Regions from separate parts of the Nosocomiicoccus ampullae genome, predicted to be linked through region 2. Evidence: a T-box and tRNA genes for the amino acid it is inferred to sense, from the RefSeq annotation. Region 2 holds a T-box; the other holds one or more tRNA genes.
What was found. A T-box is a leader RNA that pairs with one kind of tRNA and senses whether it is charged. The one in region 2 lies ahead of KPF49_RS04610 (valine--tRNA ligase), so its partner is inferred to be a tRNA-Val.

Region 1: it encodes a tRNA-Val, which carries the amino acid that the T-box ahead of KPF49_RS04610 (valine--tRNA ligase) is inferred to sense. The anticodon was not compared.

Annotation. Positions count from the first base shown of each region.
Region 1 covers NZ_CP079110.1:172,453-183,563, reverse strand. Annotated here, with positions in the region: gene KPF49_RS00960 (DsbA family oxidoreductase) at 1-39, opposite strand, end outside; gene trhO (oxygen-dependent tRNA uridine(34) hydroxylase TrhO) at 201-1,184, shown strand; gene KPF49_RS00950 (C40 family peptidase) at 1,522-2,001, opposite strand; gene glmM (phosphoglucosamine mutase) at 2,114-3,460, opposite strand; gene KPF49_RS00940 (CdaR family protein) at 3,470-4,408, opposite strand; gene cdaA (diadenylate cyclase CdaA) at 4,395-5,216, opposite strand; gene KPF49_RS00930 (helix-turn-helix domain-containing protein) at 5,233-6,171, opposite strand; gene rocF (arginase) at 6,272-7,180, opposite strand; tRNA gene KPF49_RS00920 (tRNA-Lys) at 7,322-7,394, opposite strand; tRNA gene KPF49_RS00915 (tRNA-Gln) at 7,398-7,469, opposite strand; tRNA gene KPF49_RS00910 (tRNA-Tyr) at 7,477-7,560, opposite strand; tRNA gene KPF49_RS00905 (tRNA-Val) at 7,570-7,642, opposite strand; tRNA gene KPF49_RS00900 (tRNA-Glu) at 7,666-7,737, opposite strand; tRNA gene KPF49_RS00895 (tRNA-Asn) at 7,745-7,816, opposite strand; rRNA gene rrf (5S ribosomal RNA) at 7,834-7,947, opposite strand; rRNA gene KPF49_RS00885 (23S ribosomal RNA) at 8,000-10,869, opposite strand; rRNA gene KPF49_RS00880 (16S ribosomal RNA) at 11,059-11,111, opposite strand, start outside.
Region 2 covers NZ_CP079110.1:895,579-906,689, forward strand. Annotated here, with positions in the region: gene acnA (aconitate hydratase AcnA) at 1-1,386, opposite strand, end outside; gene mscL (large conductance mechanosensitive channel protein MscL) at 1,609-2,013, shown strand; gene KPF49_RS04605 (bifunctional folylpolyglutamate synthase/dihydrofolate synthase) at 2,054-3,319, opposite strand; gene KPF49_RS04610 (valine--tRNA ligase) at 3,321-5,948, opposite strand; T-box leader at 6,004-6,213, opposite strand; gene KPF49_RS04615 (AbrB family transcriptional regulator) at 6,247-7,299, opposite strand; gene hemL (glutamate-1-semialdehyde 2,1-aminomutase) at 7,536-8,822, opposite strand; gene hemB (porphobilinogen synthase) at 8,822-9,802, opposite strand; gene KPF49_RS04630 (uroporphyrinogen-III synthase) at 9,792-10,490, opposite strand; gene hemC (hydroxymethylbilane synthase) at 10,468-11,111, opposite strand, start outside.

The sequences.
Region 1 (11,111 bases), 720 kb from region 2:
ATATGGACATGCGATATCTAAATATATTTTTATATTCATTATGTACCTTCCTAAACAAAGTATTATATATATTTAGTGTACCAAAAGTCTATTCTTTTTAAACTGTTCAATGCGAAATAATGAACTTTCTGCTATAATATTTAATGCATGATTATCTATCTAGTATAACTTGCAATTATATTTATGATAGGAGAAAGAAAATGAAATATCGTATATTACTCTATTACCATTACGTGACAATTGATAATCCAGAAGAGTTTGCTGCTGAACATTTACAGTTTTGTAAAGACCTCGGACTAAAGGGACGTATTTTAGTCGCACATGAAGGAATTAACGGGACAGTATCTGGCGATTACGAGCAAACACAAAAGTACATCGACTATATGAACAATCATCCTTTATTTAAAGAGATACCATTTAAAATCGATGAAGCAAACGAACATGCATTCAAAAAAATGCACTGTCGTCCACGTCCAGAACTTGTTAACTTAAGTTTAGAAGATGACATTAACCCACATGAAATTACTGGTGAATATTTATCTCCAGAAGAATGGATGGAAGCAATTCAAGACGAAAACACTGTCGTTTTAGACGTTAGAAATGATTATGAATATGACGTTGGTCACTTCCGTGGGGCAATTAAGCCAGAAGTATCAACATTTAGAGATACTCCTGAATGGGTAAGAGAAAATAAAGATTTATTCGAAGGTAAACGCGTCTTAACATACTGCACTGGTGGAATTCGTTGTGAGAAATTCTCTGGCTGGTTAAAACGTGAAGGTATCGGTGAAAATGTCGGTCAACTTCACGGCGGTATCGCAACGTACTCTAAAAGCGAAAACACTAAAGGCCAACTTTGGGACGGCCAAATGTACGTGTTCGACGAACGTTTAACTGTACCAATTAACCAAGTAAATCCAACAGTCGTTGGTAGAGATCACTATGACGGTACACCATGTGAACGTTATGTAAACTGTGCAAACCCAGAATGTAACGCACAAATTCTTTGTAGTAAAGAAAACCAAGACAAACACCTAGGTGCATGCTCAATGGAATGTGCTGAGCACCCTAGAAATAGATATATTATGGTTCACAACTTACCTCAAGAAGAAGTTGAAGAACGATTAGAAGAAATGCGTAATAGCGAGTTCGGTAAAACTAAAATGATCGGACCGCGCGCGTAATTATAACAATGAGGCGATTTACTGGCGTAAATCGCCTCTTTTTTCGTGTATTTAATTCGTTATCAGAAAAGATTGAGTGATTTTACACAATTACTTTGTATAAAAGATGATTTATCAGAAATGATAGTGTATTTTTCTACTATCATTTAAGTTAAATAACGTTTTATCGTAAGTAATAGTGTAATTAGCCACTATCTCTTAGTATAATAAGCATTTTATCGCTAATCATAGTGTTGTATTACACTATCATTTCTTATAAACGATAAATTACCATCCAATAATGAAAATTAATTTAAATAAAAAAAGTGCATTTCTTATAGAAATGCACTTATATTAATTAGTACCTATAGTAACCATCGACTTTACCATGGACATAAGATACTGCACGTAATCCGACACCTTCTTCAGGATTTAAAGCATCGACCATCATCCCGTCACCAACATATACTCCAACGTGCGCAAAATCATTAAAGAAGACTAAATCTCCTGGTGCAGGATTATTTACTTGAGTACCTTCTTTTACTTGATCATATGTAGTTCTCGAGATTTCAATTCCTTTATATCCTCTCATAAATTGTTGGGCAAATGATGAACAATCGACATCTGTGTCTGAGTTACCACCCCAAACATATCTTTTTCCAACCGCAAGTTTTAACGCAAATTCTGCAGCAGTTGTACTTGGTTCAACTGTTTTTAATTCTGACGGTGCTAATGCTGACGGTTTGCTTGCTTTCTTTTCTAGCATTAAGGCATGTGCTTCAGGTGTGATGCTTATAGAAATGAAGCTCATTAGTAATAGTGATAAAACTAATCTCATAATATTCCTCCTAAATATGTGTTACACATACCTATGCTAGAATTCTTCAATTTTTCAACAAGTATTTTAAAAAATAAAAAAAGAGCACTATTCTTAAATAGTGCTCTAAAAATTATAATCCCATTTCTTTTTCAACAACTTCAGCAATTCTTGTTGCGAATTCTTTTGCTTTCTCTTCTGTTTCAGCTTCTACCATTACTCTAACGAGTGGTTCTGTTCCTGAAGCTCGCACTAATATACGACCGTTTCCTGCCATTTCTTCTTGAACTTCAGCCATAATTTCCTTTACTTTTTCGTTATCTGTGACGTGATACTTATCTTCTACTTTTACATTCACGAGTTCTTGAGGGAACTTTTTCATTTCGCTATGAAGCTCGCTTAATTTTTTACCACTCTTTTTAATGATATGTGCTAAGTGGATACCTGTAAGTAATCCATCACCAGTTGTGTTGTGATCTAACATAATAATATGTCCAGACTGTTCTCCACCTAGGTTGTAGTTATGTGCTTTCATTTCTTCAACGACGTAGCGGTCTCCGACTTTTGTTTTATCACTTTTGATATCGATTTTTTCTAACGCTTGGTAGAATCCTAAGTTACTCATTACTGTACTTACAACCATGTCTTCATTTAAAAGACCATTTTCTTTTAGGTCTTTTGCAAGAATATACATAATCCTATCACCGTCGACGATTTCACCTTTGTCGTCAACCGCAATTAAACGGTCACCATCACCGTCAAATGCTAACCCAAAGTCCGCTTCAACTTCTAATACTTTTTCTTGAAGCTTTTCTGGATGCGTCGATCCGAAGCCATCGTTAATGTTTGTACCGTCTGGATTACATCCAATTGTTACAACATCTGCCTCTAAATCACCAAATAAGTATGGTGCAAGTGAGTATGTCGCACCGTGTGCACCATCAAGAACGATATGCTGGTCAAGTAAATCACCGTCAATCGTTGATTTTAAATGGCTTAGATATTTTTGACCGCCTTCAAAGAAGTCTGTAATGAATCCAACCTCAACACCTGTTGGGCGTGGAAGTGTTTCATCTGTCTCTAATAGGCGTTCGATTTTCTCTTCAGTTTCATCGTCTAATTTAAAACCATCGTTTTTGAAAAATTTAATACCATTGTCTTCAACTGGGTTATGTGACGCAGAAATCATTACACCTAAATCTGCTTCCATATCTTTTGTAAGGTATGCAACACCTGGTGTTGAAATCACACCGAGTCGAATGACTTCAGCACCAATCGATAATAACCCTGCAATTAATGCCGACTCTAACATTTCACCTGAGATACGTGTATCTCTTCCGATTAAGACGCGTGGTCTTTCTTCATTAATTTCATCTAATAAAACCGATCCACCGATACGTCCAAGTTTAAATGCTAATTCTGGTGTTAAAAAGTCGTTTGCTATACCTCTAACGCCATCTGTTCCAAAATACTTTCCCATAATTAACTCCTACTTTTTACTAATTTTTACTTCAGCTTTCACATTTGTTGGTTCTGTTTTAGATATATTATTCGGTAAGTTTAATTGTGTATTAAAACTACCAGACTCCCCAACATCTTTTAAATCTAAATCTGCGTATACTTCATTAATTTCGTCAAGTACGCTTTGTTCACCGTATATTGTGATTGTATCTTCTTTTAACTTCGCACCATCAAGTTGATAATCTGACTCCAACTCACCAATCGTATTCAAGTATAGTGGGACTTCTTTTTTATTTTCTTCAACATTGATACTCACATCAACTTTACTAGGCTCTATAATAACGTCTAACTTGTTATATTGTCCATCAAAGACACTAACATCCGTATTTTCCGTAATGGATTCAGTAATTTTTTCTGTTCCTGAAATCATCGCACGTACGTATTGTATACGTGCCATATCATCTTCTCCGCCGCGTATAGTGACGACTTTAGGATCTGTCTGAATAGAATCGATTGTATATTTTGAAGACATCCGGCTTTCATTTACTTCTGCTTGTACTTCAAAAGTTTGTTCCACTACATTTTGAATTGAAACCGTCGTTTTTTTAGGTAACGGAGTCGCAGTAACATTTTCTGGTAACCCTTTGACATCATAATCTACTTCATATTCACCAAGTTCATAATTTGTTAAATCTAATTCTACAGTAAAATCTTGTGTCGTTTGTAGTTGTTTAATTTTTGAAGGTGGGCCAGATAAATTCACTTGTACACTTTCTTGTGCACCACTGACGAATAAATTATCTTCGTCATATTTAACATTCACTGGCACGTTTTCTATCGTTACATTATCTTTTCCAGAATTTTCTCCAAACAGATTAAAATCTTCAAATATTTTATTTGCGCTCGCAAACATAAATAAAGCAAGTAATAGTGACACGATGAGGATACCTGGTTTACTTTCTAGCAAATAGGCCACCCCCTTCTTTTTTATTATTCGTGATTTGCCAATAGTCTTTTAGTTCTTCTTCAAGATCTTCGAGTGAGATACTTTTATTTAGTTTACTATTAATTGTCGTAGAAATATCTCCCGTTTCTTCTGAAATAACAACTGTAAATGCATCTGTTACTTCGGAAATACCAACAGCTGCTCGGTGTCTTGTTCCAAGATCTTTGCTGATTTTATTACTCTCTGAAAGTGGCAAATAACTTCCTGCTGTAATTATTTTATCTCCTTGGATAATCATCGCACCATCGTGAAGTGGAGTATTTGGCACGAATACGTTAATAAGTAATCCTGATGTTAAATCTGCATGCATTGGCGTACCTGTTTCAATGTAGTCTTTTAAGCCCGTTTCACGTTCAAATACAATAAGGGCACCGATTCTACGTTTAGCCATATATTTCACCGCAGTAATCATTTCTTCACGATATTTTTGTAATTCATCTTCTTTATTCACTGCTGACTTTTTAAATATTCTTCCTCTACCAAGTTGTTCGAGTGCGCGTCGTAACTCGGGTTGGAATATTACAATCACTGCTAAGAATCCCCATTGTAATACTAAGTCAAAAATTTGCGTCGTCGTCGTGAGATCCAAGAAATCACTGACTGCTCGACCGATAATTATGAAAAATATACCTTTGATAAGCTGTATCGCTTTTGTTCCTTTAATCACATTAATTAATTGATAGAATACAAACCATACAATTAATAAATCCACGATACTCGTGATTAAATGCAATGTCGTTGTTTCTTCAAACAATTTTCCTAGAAGCATTTCGATTCGTTCCTCTCTACATAATCGAACTAAAACGCTCATTTAAATCATCAATAATCTCGTTGAGCGCTTCATATCGACGTGTCGGCTCGATTGTTTCGTAAACTTGACGTGCACTTTTCACGTCTCCTTTTACGATTAAACAATACGTATATAATACTTTATCGTATATTTCGTTATGATTTTCTGTAAGTAACTCTAGTGTATCAAATTTCTTTTCATGATATAGGCTGATACTCTTCATATACCGTACTTTATTTACTTTATAGTCGAGTTGTAGTTGTCGACTTAATTTTTCAAGTTCATTAGTAAGGCGAATCACAGTGTAATACTGCGCTTTTTTAAAATATGCCTTTGTCATTAAATATAAGATTTGAATCATCTCTAACTGAAACTGATTAGTATATGAAATTTCAGTTTTTGCTCGCTCTAATACGTCTAATGCACTATCTACATCATCATCTTTTAAGTGAATATTGCTGAGTAATATCGTATAACGAATATAATAATCATTAATCGGCATTTTTAGAAGAATATTTTCAGCACGTGTTAAATAATCTTTACCTGTTTTATAGTGTGAGGTATTTATATAATACTCACTATAAATTAAATAAATTCTCGCTAGGTCAATTTTTTGAATATCTTCTTTCTCTTCAAACCGTTCTTCTATAAAATCAGAAATAACATCATACTCTTTATTTTTTACTTTATTCTCATAAAAAATTATCTCACGGCTCATATCGATGTCACTATACTGATAGTTTTGACTTTCTACCATTAGGTCATTGACGCTGACACCTAAACGTTTACTCAGTTTAACTAAAACATTATTTGAAGGCTGTACCGATCCTTTTTCAATTAAACTTAAGTACGTTCTAGATACGATGCCATCAGATAATTCTTTTTGAGTAAGTTTTTGACTATTTCTTAACTCTTTAATTCTTCTCCCTATCATTGCTGCACCTCTCACTTTACTCTTATAAATTATGAACCTTTTTATAACAAAATGCAACAAAGTTAAATGACGTTAAAAAACTAGCGACAGTTGCGCTAGTTTATCTTGTTCGTTTACCAAATAAGTATTCAGTTATCCATACTGCTGTTTCTGCTGTCTTATTCTGATCATCGAGTAATGGATTTACTTCTACTAAATCCATAGATGTTAATTTATCTTTTTTACTTAGTTCTTCCATAAACATAATCACTTCAGAAGTAAATAATCCTCCAGGTACCTTTGTCCCTGTCCCTTTTACTTCCATTGGATCGATTGAATCTACGTCAAATGATAAATGAAGCCCATCTGTATGCTCTAGATGCTTTAGCGTCCTTCTAAGCACTTCGTTTAAGCCAAGTTCTCTAACATCACTCATAGAGAATGTTAAAATATTTTTTTCTTTAATTAACTCTTTTTCACCATCGTCTAAGTCTCTTACACCTATTAAAACAATGTTTTCAGCTTTTAGTTTAGTTTGATAGCCGTTAATTGACGTTAACTTGTCATTTCCGATACCGAGTAACTGCGCTAAGATCATACCATGAATATTACCACTCGGTGAAGTTTCAGCTGTATTTAAATCACCATGCGCATCTAACCAAATGACACCTAAATCTTTATAATGTGGCGCAATACCAGATAAACTACCAAGGGCTAACGAATGATCACCACCAATTGTTAGTGGGAAATGATTGTTTTCTATAGAATTTGAAGTTAATTTAGCAAGTTTCTCAGAATAATCAAGAACTTCTTCTAAGTTCTTTAAATCATCAGTTATTGAAACATCATTTTTTTCGAAATTATGGGCATACTTACCAGATACATTTCCTTTATCTAAAACATTATGTCCATTTTTAGATAACATTCCAACAATTCCAGCCATTCTTAATGCGTCTGGTCCAAATGACACTCCTGGCTTGCCTTGACCAAAGGCAGTTGTTGCCCCAATTAGATCAATCTCTAACCCCATGTATAACACTCCTTAAAAATTATTATACATTCAGTGTATATTACTAAGATAGCGTTTACAATATGTAAATAAACCCGTTTTCATGAATAAATAATTAATAAAAACAATAAAAAAAGCACTAGCTTTTGCTAGTGCTAATAGTGAGCCGTACAGGAATCGAACCTGTGACCCTCTGATTAAAAGTCAGATGCTCTACCGACTGAGCTAACGGCTCATACTGGCCTGAAAGGATTCGAACCTTTGCATGACGGAGCCAAAATCCGTTGCCTTACCGCTTGGCTACAGGCCAATATTAATGGTGGAAGGGGGCAGATTCGAACTGCCGAACCCGAAGGAGCGGATTTACAGTCCGCCGCGTTTAGCCACTTCGCTACCCTTCCATAAAAAAATGGAGAATGGCGGGCTCGAACCACCGACCCCCTGCTTGTAAGGCAGGTGCTCTCCCAGCTGAGCTAATTCTCCGAAGATTTTATTGTATAAAAAAGTGACCCCTACGGGACTCGAACCCGTGTTACCGCCGTGAAAGGGCGGTGTCTTAACCGCTTGACCAAGGGGCCATAAAAGCTCCGCAGGTAAGATTCGAACTTACGACCGATCGGTTAACAGCCGATAGCTCTACCACTGAGCTACTGCGGAATAATATTAAAATGTAAGCCTAGCGACGTCCTACTCTAGCACGGGCAAACCGAACTACCATCGGCGCTGGAGAGCTTAACTACTGTGTTCGGCATGGGAACAGGTGTGGCCTCTCCGCTATCGTCACTAGACAATACACTCAAAACCAAATAGAAGCAATTCGTAGATACACGCTTTATCATATTGAATAAGTCATCGATGAATTAGTATTTGTCCGCTGAGTATGTCACCATACTTACACGCCAAACCTATCAACCAGATCGTCTCTCTGGCATCTGTAGGGAAATCTCATCTTGAGGGGGGCTTCATACTTAGATGCTTTCAGTATTTATCCCGTCCATACGTAGCTACCCAGCTATGCCGTTGGCACGACAACTGGTACACCAGTGGTATGTCCATCCCGGTCCTCTCGTACTAAGGACAGCGCCTCTCAAATTTCCTACGCCCACGACGGATAGGGACCGAACTGTCTCACGACGTTCTGAACCCAGCTCGCGTACCGCTTTAATGGGCGAACAGCCCAACCCTTGGAACCGACTACAGCTCCAGGATGCGATGAGCCGACATCGAGGTGCCAAACCTCCCCGTCGATGTGAACTCTTGGGGGAGATAAGCCTGTTATCCCCGGGGTAGCTTTTATCCGTTGAGCGATGGCCCTTCCATGCGGAACCACCGGATCACTAAGTCCGTCTTTCGACCCTGCTCGACTTGTTGGTCTCACAGTCAAGCTCCCTTATACCTTTACACTCTTTGAATGATTTCCAACCATTCTGAGGGAACCTTTGAGCGCCTCCGTTACACTTTAGGAGGCGACCGCCCCAGTCAAACTGTCCACCTGACACTGTCTCCGTACCGGATCACGGTACCGGGTTAGAACCGCAAGTACACCAGGGTGGTATCCCACCAGCGTCTCCACATACACTGACGTGCATGCTTCTTCGACTCCCACCTATCCTGTACAGGTGTACTCGAGATTCAATATCAAGCTACAGTAAAGCTCCACGGGGTCTTTCCGTCCTGTCGCGGGTATCCAGCATCTTCACTGGAACTATGATTTCACCGAGCCTCTCGTTGAGACAGTGCCCAAATCGTTGCGCCTTTCGTGCGGGTCAGAACTTACCTGACAAGGAATTTCGCTACCTTAGGACCGTTATAGTTACGGCCGCCGTTTACTGGGGCTTCGATTTGTACCTTCGCTTACGCTAAGTACGCCTCTTAACCTTCCAGCACCGGGCAGGCGTCAGCCCCTATACGTCACCTTTCGGTTTGGCAGAGACCTATGTTTTTGATAAACAGTCGCTTGGGCCTATTCACTGCGGCTCATTTTCATGAGCACCCCTTCTCCCGAAGTTACGGGGTCATTTTGCCGAGTTCCTTAACGAGAGTTCGCTCGCTCACCTTAGAATTCTCTTCCCAACTACCTGTGTCGGTTTGCGGTACGGGCAGTCTAACACTCGCTAGCGGGTTTTCTTGGCAGTGTGAATATCGATCTTCGGGTCATTTCCCTCCGCATCATGACTCACCTTACACTCATGCCGGATTTGCCTGGTATGACAGCTTGTCACTTGCACGCACGTCCATTTGTGCGATTCGATTCTCCTCCTGCGTCACCACTTCACTCATACGTGTTACACCGGTACAGGAATTTCTACCTGTTGTCCATCGCCTACGCTATTTGCCTCGGCTTAGGTCCCGACTTACCCAGAGCGGACGAGCCTTCCTCTGGAAACCTTAGTCATTCGGTGGACGGGATTCTCACCCGTCTTGCGCTACTCACACCGGCATTCTCACTTCTATACGCTCCACTTTCCCTCTCGGTTTGGCTTCAATGCATATAGAACGCTCTCCTACCATCCTTACGGATCCACAGTTTCGGTAATATGTTTAGCCCCGGTACATTTTCGGCGCAGCGTCACTCGACTAGTGAGCTATTACGCACTCTTTAAATGATGGCTGCTTCTAAGCCAACATCCTAGTTGTCTGTGCAACGCCACATCCTTTTCCACTTAACATATATTTGGGGACCTTAACTGGTGGTCTGGGCTGTTTCCCTTTCGACAATGGACCTTATCACCCACTGTCTGACTCCCATACATCTCATCGATGGCATTCGGAGTTTGTCTGAACTCGGTAACCCGGGATGGGCCCCTTATCCAAACAGTGCTCTACCTCCACGATGATAATATGAGGCTATACCTAAATATATTTCGGAGAGAACCAGCTATCTCCAGGTTCGATTGGAATTTCACCCCTACCCACAACTCATCCGGTCATTTTTTAACATAAGTCGGTTCGGTCCTCCATCCAGTGTTACCTGGACTTCAACCTGGTCATGGGTAGATCACCTGGTTTCGGGTCTACACACACATACTATTCGCCCATTTCAGACTCGCTTTCGCTACGGCTCCACATTCCCTGCTTAACCTTGCATGTATGCGTAACTCGCCGGTTCATTATACAAAAGGCACGCCATCACCCACTTAGGGCTCTGACTACTTGTAAGCACACGGTTTCAGGTTCTCTTTCACTCCCCTTCCGGGGTGCTTTTCACCTTTCCCTCACGGTACTGGTTCACTATCGGTCACCAAGGAGTATTTAGCCTTAGGAGATGGTCCTCCCAGATTCCGACGGAATTCCTCGTGTTCCGCCGTACTCAGGATACTTCTAGTGCACTTCAATTTGTCGTGTACGGGACTGTTACCCCCTATGGTTAATCTTTCCATATTATTCCACTAAATCGTCGTGTCACACGTTGAAGTCCTACAACCCCAGTCTATACTGGTTTGGGCTCTTCCCACTTCGCTCGCCGCTACTACGGGAATCGTGTTTACTTTCTCTTCCTCTGGGTACTAAGATGTTTCAGTTCCCCAGGTCTACCTCTCATATACTAATCAGTTCATATATGAGTGACATTATTAAATGCCGGGTTCCCCCATTCGGATATCTTCGGATCACAGCTTACTTACAGCTCCCCAAAGCATTTCGGTGTTTGTTCCGTCCTTCGTCGGCTCTTGGTGCCAAGGCATCCACCGTGCGCCCTTCACTACTTAATCGTAATGAATTTGTGAGAGAGTATCTCTACTCTATCGCGCGTGTATTTTGAACTTGTCGTTCTCGGTTTCTACGCTTGAAATCATATTTTTATATATAATCTTTGCTTCTATTTGGTTTTCAATGTACTGATGAGTGATAACACTCAAAACTGAATACAATATGTCAACTTTCCGTTCCATTATCCTTAGAAAGGAGGTGATCCAGCCGCACCTTCCGATACGGCTACCTTGTTACGACTTCA
Region 2 (11,111 bases):
CCCTTTTTCAACTGCTTTTTTCGCAACTAATCCGGCACCTAACATAACGTATGGGTTAGATGTGTTTGTACATGATGTAATTGCGGCAATGACTAAGTCACCTGTTTTAAGTGTCTCTTTTCCACCATCGTTATATTCAACTTCAACTTCTTGATCGAAAATTTCTTTAGAATAACCATGACCATGGTTGCCATTTTCTCTTGTTACAGAAGCCTCAAATTCGTCTTTCATATTTGAAAGTAAGATTAAATCTTGTGGACGTTTTGGACCAGATAATGAAGGCTCTACTGTAGATAAATCTAACTCAAGTACTTCTGAGTATACTGGTTCTTTTTCTGCGTTAAAGAATAGGTCGTTTTCTTTTAAGTACTTTTCAACGAGGTCGATATGTTCTTCAGAACGACCTGTAAGTTTTAAGTAACTTAATGTTTCTTCGTCAACAGGGAATAATGCGTTTGTTGCACCGTACTCTGGCGCCATGTTTGAGATTGTTGCACGGTCAGCAAGTGGTAAGTTAGATACCCCTTCACCGAAATACTCAACGAATTTACCAACGACTCCGTGTTCACGTAACATTTGAGTAATACGTAGTGCTAGGTCTGTTGCTGTTGCACCTTCAGGTAATTGATTTGTTAATTTAACACCAATAACTTCTGGTAATGGGAAATAACTTGGTTGTCCGAGCATTCCGGCTTCAGCTTCGATACCACCAACACCCCAACCAAGAACGCCTAACCCGTTGATCATAGTTGTATGTGAATCCGTACCAACCAGTGAGTCTGGGAAGATAACATTTTCACGGTCATGAACAACATTTGCTAAATATTCTAAGTTCACTTGGTGAACAATACCTGTTGCTGGAGGTACTGCTTGATAGTTATCAAACGCTTCAGCTGCCCAGCGTAAAAATTCATAACGTTCTTTGTTTCTTTCAAATTCTAGTTCCATGTTTTTAAGAAGTGCGTTATGTGTACCGTATGAGTCAACTTGTACTGAGTGGTCAATGACTAAGTCAACTGGTACTTCTGGGTTAATTTTCTGAATATCCCCATCTTTGTCATTCATTGCTTTACGAAGTGACGCTAAGTCTACAACTGCAGGCACTCCTGTGAAGTCTTGTAAAATCACTCGTGAAGGTTTAAAAGGAACTTCTTTTCCTGCTAAATCACCTTTGTCCCAGTTCGCAAGTGATTCGATATGTTTTTCTTGAATTGAATGTCCGTCATATTGACGTAAAACTGATTCTAACAGTACACGAATTGAATATGGTAATTTTTCAACATCACTATATCCAGCATCTGTTAAAGATCTAAGTGAATAGTATGTTTTTTCTTCACCATTTACATTCAATGTACGTTTAGCATTTTCTTGTAAATTTTTTGCCATTATATTTCCCCCCGGAATGTGTTCGTTAATTTTATTGTAACTGTTTTCAGTATTTTTTTAAACTTGTATGTATGATTTATTTATACAAACTATCTATGTTTATCTATAAGTTTTAGTTATTAAAAAATTATATAATGATAATTTTTACTTTATAATTAAAATTATATAGCCATTAAAGTCTTTTTTGTGTACAATAGAAAGATATTATTATGAGGTGAAAATATGATTAAAGAATTTAAAGAATTTATGATGCGTGGAAACGTATTAGATCTTGCAGTTGCCGTTGTTATTGGGGCTGCATTTGGTAAAATCGTTGACTCATTAGTCGGTAATATCATTATGCCATTAATTGCACTATTATTTGGTGACACAGATTTCGCGTCTTCTTGGCAGTGGAACGGTGTGACATACGGAGTATTCATTCAGTCAATTATCGACTTCTTAATTATCGGTTTTGCAGTATTTATGTTTGTTAAAATTGTAAACAAAGTCACGTTTGGTGCGTTTGAAGAAAAAGAAGAAGAGCCTGAAGTTGCTGAAGAAGTACTATTATTACGTGAAATTTTAGATGAGTTAAAACTACAAGACGCTAAAGAAGAACAAAAATATATACGTGAAGAAGAGTAAAAAAGTAATCCCAAATTAGAAAATCTAATTTGGGATTTTTTTATTTATTAGAAAAATGTTGTTTAATATAACTGATGAAATACAAGCTACCTGTACAAAGTAATACATCTCCGTCAAATTCATCGACAAATTTTATATAATCATCTACTTGTTTTACATTTTCATGATTGACTGATTCTAAAATCTTATCAATTGGCATCTTTCTGTAAAAATCAAATTCTGTAACGACAAATTTATCCGCGATAGACTCTAATTCATCGACCATATATTGAATCGGCTTTCCTTCTACTACTGAGAATAATACAGTAATTTTACGATCCGAATAGTTTTCTTTCATTGTCTTAATCAAGACATCAACTGCTTCTTTATTGTGTGCGCCATCAATAATAATCGTTGGATTTTCTTGGAGAATTTCAATTCTTCCCGGCCATGTTACAGACTCAACACCATGCACAACTTTATTCATATCTAAATTAACAATTTTTAAGTCATGCATTTCAAGTAGTGCTGTGAGTGCTAAACTTGCGTTTTGTTGTTGATGATATCCGAGCATTTTTAATTGTATATCATTAAAATCATAGTCTTTATATTTAAACGAGAATTCATGATTGTTACTGAGTAAGACGATATCTCGCCCAAGCTCGATACCTTTGGCATGCTTTTCATCTAACACTTTATAGATGATATGTTTAGACTCTGTATCTTCTATACTAAAAACAAGCGGTACGTTTTCTTTAATTACACCTGATTTGTCTTTAGTAATTTCAACTAAAGTTTCACCTAAAATATCAGTGTGATCCTTACCGATACTTGTTAGAACTGTCATTACAGGATTAAATACATTTGTCGAGTCATGCGTTGCGCCGAGTCCTGCTTCAACTAAAACGATATCGACAGGATGAATATCACCGAAATAGACAAACATCATCGTCGTGATAATTTCAAATTCAGTCGCTGGACCGAGATCTGTCTCTTCAGTCAGTTGTTCACTTACAGGACGAACGATACTCGCGACTTCACTAAGTGCATCGTTAGAAATTGGTGTGCCGTTAATTGAAATTCTTTCGTTAAATACTTCAATATATGGCGACGTAAATGTACCGACTGAGTAGTCATTATCATTTAATGCCCCTCTCATGTACGATACGACAGAACCTTTACCATTTGTTCCTACAATATGAACACCTGTAATTTTCTTTTCTGGATTACCGAGTTTTTCGAGCATCCAAACCATGCGTTTTACGCCTGGTTTGATGCCGAATTTACCTCTATTATGAATCCAGTCTAATGTTTCATCATAATTCATATTACTTACCTCTTAACTCGTTCAGTCTCGAATTCACATCTTCATATTGTTCTAAATATGAAGCTTGTTTTTCTTTTTCTTGATTTACAATTTTTTCTGGTGCATTTTGAACGAATTTTTCATTGCTTAACTTACCTTTAACACGTTTTAATTCGCCGTCTAGACGCTCAAGTTCTTTTTCTAAACGTTCGATTTCTTCATCTAAATCGATTAACCCTTCGAGTGGAAGTACAACTGTCGCACCTTTAACGACTTGAGTTTTCGCGTCGTCTTCAATATTAATTTTTTCTCCAATTTCAAGAGTTTCAGGATTAGTAAATCGAGTAATGTAGTGTGTGTTTTCTTCGATTAATTGTCGACTTGTACTATCTTTAATTTCAATTTTAATATCGATTGGTTTAGAAAGTGGTGTATTCACTTCATTTCTCGTTTGACGCACTGATTTGATAATGTCTACAAGTAAACTCATCGTATTGTTACTTTCTTCATTCGATAATGACTCATCAACTGTTGGCCACTCACTAACAACAATTGATTGATTACTATCAATTGCTTGGTAAATCTCTTCAGTGACAAACGGCATAAATGGATGTAGCATTTTTAAGATTTTATCGAGTGTGTAAAGTAGTACTGAGCGCGTCATTTGTTTTTCTTCTTCAGTACCTTCGTTCATTGAGATTTTAGACATTTCAATGTACCAATCACAGAAGTCATCCCAAATGAAGTGATATAAAATACGTCCAACTTCACCGAATTCATATTTTTCAAATAGACGTGTGACTTCACGAATTGTGTCATTTAAGCGTGTTAAAATCCACTCGTCTGCAAGTGTTTTTTTACCATCTAAGTTAATGTCTGAGTGTTTAAAATCTGAACCGATATTCATTAGCGCAAATCTTGATGCGTTCCAAATTTTGTTAATAAAGTTCCATATTGACTCTACTTTTTCATCACTATAACGTAAATCTTGACCTGGTGTTGATCCTGTAGATAAGAAGAATCTAAGCGCGTCTGCACCGTACTTATCAATAACATCCATTGGGTCTACACCATTACCTAGAGATTTAGACATTTTACGATTTTGTTCGTCACGAACAAGTCCATGTAATAATACATCATTAAACGGACGAGTATCTGTTTGTTCAAGTCCAGAGAAAATCATACGTGATACCCAGAAGAATATAATGTCATATCCAGTGACGAGTACGTTTGTTGGATAATATTTTTTAAGTAAATCTGTTTCTTCTGGCCAGCCTAACGTAGAAAATGGCCATAATGCACTTGAGAACCATGTATCTAAAACGTCTTTATCTTGCGTCCAGTTTTCAATATCTGCTGGTGCTTCTTCACCGACGTACATTTCACCAGTTTCATTATGATACCATGCCGGAATTTGGTGTCCCCACCATAATTGTCTTGAAATTACCCAGTCATGAACATTTTCCATCCAACGGTTAAATGTACCTTCAAAACGGTTTGGTACAAAGTTAACTCTATTATCTGTTTCTTGGTTTTCGAGTGTTTCATCTCTAAGTGGTGCCATTTTAACAAACCACTGTGTTGATAAATACGGCTCTACAATTGCGTTACTACGTTCTGAGTGTCCAACACTATGCATATGAGATTCAACTTTAATTAGCTGATCTGTTTTTTCTAATTCTTCGACAATTGCTTGTCGTGCTTCAAAGCGGTCCATTCCGACGAATTTACCACCGAGTTCATTGATTGTACCATCTTCATTCATAACATTAATACGTTCTAGATTGTGACGATTACCGAGATCAAAGTCATTCGGGTCATGCGCAGGTGTTACTTTCATTGCACCAGTTCCAAATTCCATATCGACGTAATCATCTGTAATCACAGGAATTTCACGATCCATCAGTGGTAAAATTACTGTTTTACCTATAATGTCTTGATATCTTTCATCATCTGGATGAACGACAACCGCAGTATCACCAAGCATTGTTTCTGGTCGTGTCGTTGCGATTTCTAAATAGCCACTGCCATCAGCATATGGATATTTTACATGGTAAAACTTACCTTCAATTTCTTTATGAACAACCTCAATATCACTTAATGCTGTACGTGTTTCAGGATCCCAGTTAATAATGTATTCTCCGCGGTAGATAAGTCCTTTGTTATACATACTTACAAAGGTTTTACGTACTGCTTTAGAAAGACCTTCATCTAACGTGAATCTTTCCTTTGTATAGTCTAGACCAAGACCTAATTTTTTCCATTGATCTCGGATATGACCAGCATATTCTTCTTTCCAATTCCACGCGTGAGATAAAAATTCTTCACGTGTTAAATCGTGGATATCAATTCCTTCTTCTTTGAGACGTTGAACAACACGTGCTTGTGTCGCGATACCTGCATGGTCCATACCAGGTAAATATAATGTATCAAAGCCTTGCATACGTTTTTGACGTGTAATAATGTCTTGTAACGTCGTATCCCAAGCGTGACCTAAATGAAGTTTCCCTGTCACGTTTGGTGGTGGAATAACAATCGTATAAGGCGGTTTATCAGATGTCACATCTGATTCAAAATAACCAGCTTCTACCCATTTTTCATATTTACCTTTTTCAACTTCTGTTGGATTATACTTTGTTGGCATATCCATAAGTATTTCACTCTCTTTCTAATTAATAAAATAAAACAAAAAATCCCATCCTAAATAATAGGACGGGATAACCGTGGTACCACCTAATTTTGGCATAATTATGCCACACTTAACTATGATTAACGCTCATTAAACGTTTATCTTTACTATTATTTCGAGACAAATTATCCATAGACTACTTCACATTACGCTGCCATATGCTTTCACCAGACGCATACTCTCTAAAGACTTATATAATGCTACTACTTCTATTATCTATATTTAACTATGTTAATTTTATTGCATTCTTGAATGTAAGTCAACTTTTCTTAAGCTCACGATCCGTAAGAAACTTCGCAACTATAGGAACGACGACTAATATTATAAAAAATATTCTAAATATATGATAACTCGAAATCATCGCGATATCCCCGCCACTTTCCATTGCGATTATAATAATTTGCGCAAGGCCACCAGGAGCTGCTGATAAGAAAAGACTTGTAAATTCATGAGATGTAAAAATAATATACACTGAAACGATAACAAAAGTACCTAAAATCAAGCCGACATTTTGAATAATAATCGCTAAAATATCTTTTAATGATAATTCTTTCATAAGTGTCGTAATTTGTAGCCCAATTCTAATACCGAATAGAATCTGTGCAAATGCAATTAAAAAATTGTCTAAAGTAAATGTAATCTCTGTAGTTAGATTCCAGACAATTGTCACAAATATTGGCCCAAGTAATAATGCAGCTGGGAATTTTATCTTTCTTAATAGCATGTAAAGTATATACCCCGTAACAGGAACGAGTATTATATACGGATTTTTAATTTCAGAAATATTTAAAACATCTGGTAGATTACCGACACTATCTTCAGGAAAGAAATGCGTAATAATTGGTACAAGTGTAACAATAAAAATAATTCTAGATGTCTGAGTGAGCGAGACAAGTAGAAGATTTGCGTTTTTATTTTCTTCTGCCATTAATATCATTTGACTTAAAGCACCTGGAACGCTCGCAAAAACAGCGGTTTCTACAGTTGTATTTGTTAGTTTACGAAATGGGATTGACAATAACAGTGCAAGGCCAATTGTAAATAACGTAATTATGACAATGTTATACCAGTCTTCGGTCATTTTAATAATTGCTGGCAACGTTAAAGACGTTCCGATTTGAATTCCCATTATAAAAACACCCGAGTTACTTAAAATTTTTGGGAACCATATATCATTATCAATGACTCTAATAAATATTAACGTTCCAATCATTGAACCAAATAAGTAGCTCAGCGGTAAGTCAATCAGTTGAAGGATATTCGCAACTAATATAATAAAAATAATGAGAGAAAAGAGTTTTACAATTCTCAAATAATCACTCCGAGTATATAAAAATACCTCGAGAAACTCCCGAGGTATAGAAGATTATAAATGATAAATAAGTACTGGTAATAGTAAAAGAAATGCTACTAGTGGCATTAACCAATAAATAACTCTCTCTGCAGCAGGTTGTCTCTTATTGTTCTTTTGAATTGGCATAGCTACCCTACTCTCTTTAACTTGTTTATATATTAAATTATGCACATTTTCTATAGTTAAATCAATACTTATTTAACAATACGTGATAACGCGTTTCTAAATGCTTCAATAGTAAATTTAATATCTTCTTCAGTATGCTTCGTTGAAATAAACATTCCTTCAAATTGTGAAGGTGGTAAGTACACGCCTTCTTTAATTAATTCAGGATATAGTTGTGCAAATAAATCTAAATTAGCACTATTTGCATCATCAAAGTTTTCTACTGGTCCATCAGTTAAGAAGAAACCAATCATAGATCCCGCACGGTTTACTGTAAACGGTACGTTAAACTCTTTAAACACTTTAGTTAGCCCTTCTTCAATCATATCGCCGAGTTTATTGAAGTGAGTATAGCTATCTTCAGTAAGTTGTTTTAGCGTGTGTAATCCAGCTGTCATCGCAAGTGGGTTACCGGATAATGTACCTGCTTGGTAAATATCTCCTGCAGGTGCGATACGTTCCATAATTTCTCTCTTACCACCGAACGCACCGACTGGTAATCCACCACCAATTACTTTACCTAAGCATGTAATATCTGGATCAATTCCAAAATATCCTTGTGCACAGTTATAGCCAACTCTAAAACCAGTCATTACTTCATCAAATATTAATAACGAACCGTGTTCTTTTGTAATATCACGAACAAATTGTAAGTAGTCATTTACTGGAGGAACAACACCCATGTTACCTGCAACAGGCTCCATAATTACTGCTGCGATTTCATCTCCATAGTGTTCGAACGCTAATTTTAAACTTTCTTTATCGTTAAATGGAACAGTTACTGTATTTTTTGCCGTGCCTTCAGGTACACCAGGTGAGTCTGGTAAACCGAGTGTTGCGACACCACTTCCTGCTTTAATTAGAAGTGAGTCACTGTGACCATGGTAGCACCCTTCAAATTTTAAGATTTTATTTCTATTTGTGTAACCTCTCGCAAGTCTAAGTGCAGCGAGTGTCGCTTCGGTACCTGAAGATACAAAGCGTAGCATCTCAACAGAAGGTACTCTATCAATAACGAGTTGCGCTAACTCATTTTCAACAGCTGTTGGTGCACCGAATGATGACCCTTTCTCAGCTTGATTTTTAATTGCTTCAACGACTTCGTCGTCAGAGTGACCTAAAATTAACGGCCCCCAGCTTAAAACGTAATCTAGATATTCGTTACCATCGACATCTTTCACACGAGCATCTTTTGCACTTTCAATGAATAATGGATCCATATTTACTGATTTAAATGCACGAACAGGTGAGTTTACCCCACCAGGCATTAAATCAACAGCTTCTTCAAATAATTTCTTAGAATTCTCGTACATCATTAAATTTCTCCTTTATCGATTTTTTTACATAATTCTTTAGCGAAGTAAGTCATGATCATATCTGCACCTGCGCGTTTAATTGATAGCATCTGTTCGATAATCACTTCTTCATCAAGTAAACCTTGCTCAATTGCATTGACTGTCATTGCGTACTCTCCACTTACGTTATATGCAATAATCGGTAAGTTAGAATTATTTCTAACATCGCGAATAATGTCTAAATATGATAATGCAGGTTTTACAATCATCATATCAGCACCTTCACGTGTATCACTTTCTAATTCTCTTAACGCTTCTAGGCGGTTGGCTGGATCCATTTGATACGTTCTTCGGTTACCGAATGACGGTGTAGATTCCGCAGCATCTCTAAATGGTCCATAAAATTTAGATGCATATTTAATACCGTAACTCATAATTGGTACGTCATAAAATCCAGCTTTGTCTAACCCGTCACGGATTTCTGTTACGAAGCCATCCATCATATTAGATGGTGCGATAATATCTGCACCAGCTTTTGCTTGTGAGATTGCTGTTTCAATTAGAAGCGGGAGTGTTTTATCGTTATCGACGTCTTTAGTATGTTCGTTTATAACTCCGCAGTGTCCATGGTCTGTATATTCACATAGACAAGTATCTAAAATAACGATTAAGTCTGGATATAGCTTTTTAGCAAGTTTACATGCTTCTTGCACAATACCATTTTCATCATATGCACCACTACCAACGTCGTCTTTATGGTTTGGTACGCCGAAAAATATCACTGACTTAATACCGAGTTCGTAAACTTCTTTTAACTCTTCTTCAAGTAAATTTAATGAGATTTGGTAAATACCTTTCATTGAAGGAATTTCTTTTTTAACGTCATCTTTTTCAACGACAAAAATCGGATAAATAAGATCTTCTTTTTTAAGTGACGTCTCTCTAACTAAATCTCTCATAAACTCTGACTTTCTTAAGCGACGATGTCTATCAAATTTCATTTTGAAACTCCTCTTCTATTAGTGTAATCATCGATTCTAACGTTGCTTCTTTAGGAACTTGTGTCTGTATACCGTAACTCATTAATGCCTTTTGAGTAACGTGTCCAATCGAAACAACTTTAATATGTTCTAAATCCTCTTTTTTAAAATGTTCCATAAAAGCGTGAACACCTGACGGACTAGAAAATGTTAAACCATCAATGTTTTTTAATTCCTTCTTTAACTGATTAATTGATTCCATATTTGGTGCAGGTTGATATAACGCGATTTCTGTTAAATCCGCACCTTTTTCTATAAAATAGTCTCTCATAATCGAACGTTTATCTTTACTTGCTGGATAAAGAACTCTAATGTCTCTTTGAACATCAAACTCTTCTTTGAACCCTTCTTGCGTGTAATCACTTGGTTCAAAGTCCACATGAAATCCGGCGTCTTTTAACGCTTCAGTCGTCGTTTTCCCAATTGAAGCAATATGTTTAGCGTTCAATGTTTTTAACTCATTATAGAAAAATTTAACGGTATTTTTACTCGTTATGACTACCCAATCGTAATCTTTATTTAACTTTTCACGATTATATTCTAATTTTTTAAATGTAATAATCGGAAGATGTAGTAACTCTAGAGATGTATTTACATCTCTAAAGTGACTCTGAGTGACGATGACTTTACTTATTTTTGTTGATTTCATCAATAATTTCTTTTGCACCCATTTTTTCCATTTCATCTGCAACGAGGTTACCAAGTGCTACAGGATCATCGTTCGATTTTTTAACGAGATATTTTTCATTGCCATCTTCACTCATAATTAATCCTGTTAAATATATTTCATCATCAACAAATTGTGCACTCGCACCAATTGGCACTTGACAACTTCCGTCCATTCTTTTTAAGAATGTACGCTCTGCTGTTGTTTCAGTCGCAGTAACTTCGTCATGAATCGTAGATAATATTTCATGAACTTCACGATCATCATCTCTAATTTCTACACCTAAAGCACCTTGTGCAACAGCTGGAACAAACTCTTCTGGGTCAAAGTACTCTGTGACAATATCGTCACTCCAACCCATTCTTTTTAATCCTGCAGCTGCAAGTATAATCGCGTCATATTCACCGTCACGCATTTTTTGAATACGCGTATCTATATTTCCACGAACCCAGTTCACTGTAATATCATCACGTAATTCTTGCAGTTGTGCTGCACGGCGTAAGCTTGACGTTCCGACGATAGCACCTGCTGGTAACTCTTTAAACGGAATATTATCGTTAGATAAAAATGCATCTCTACGATCTTCACGAATCGGTACTGCAG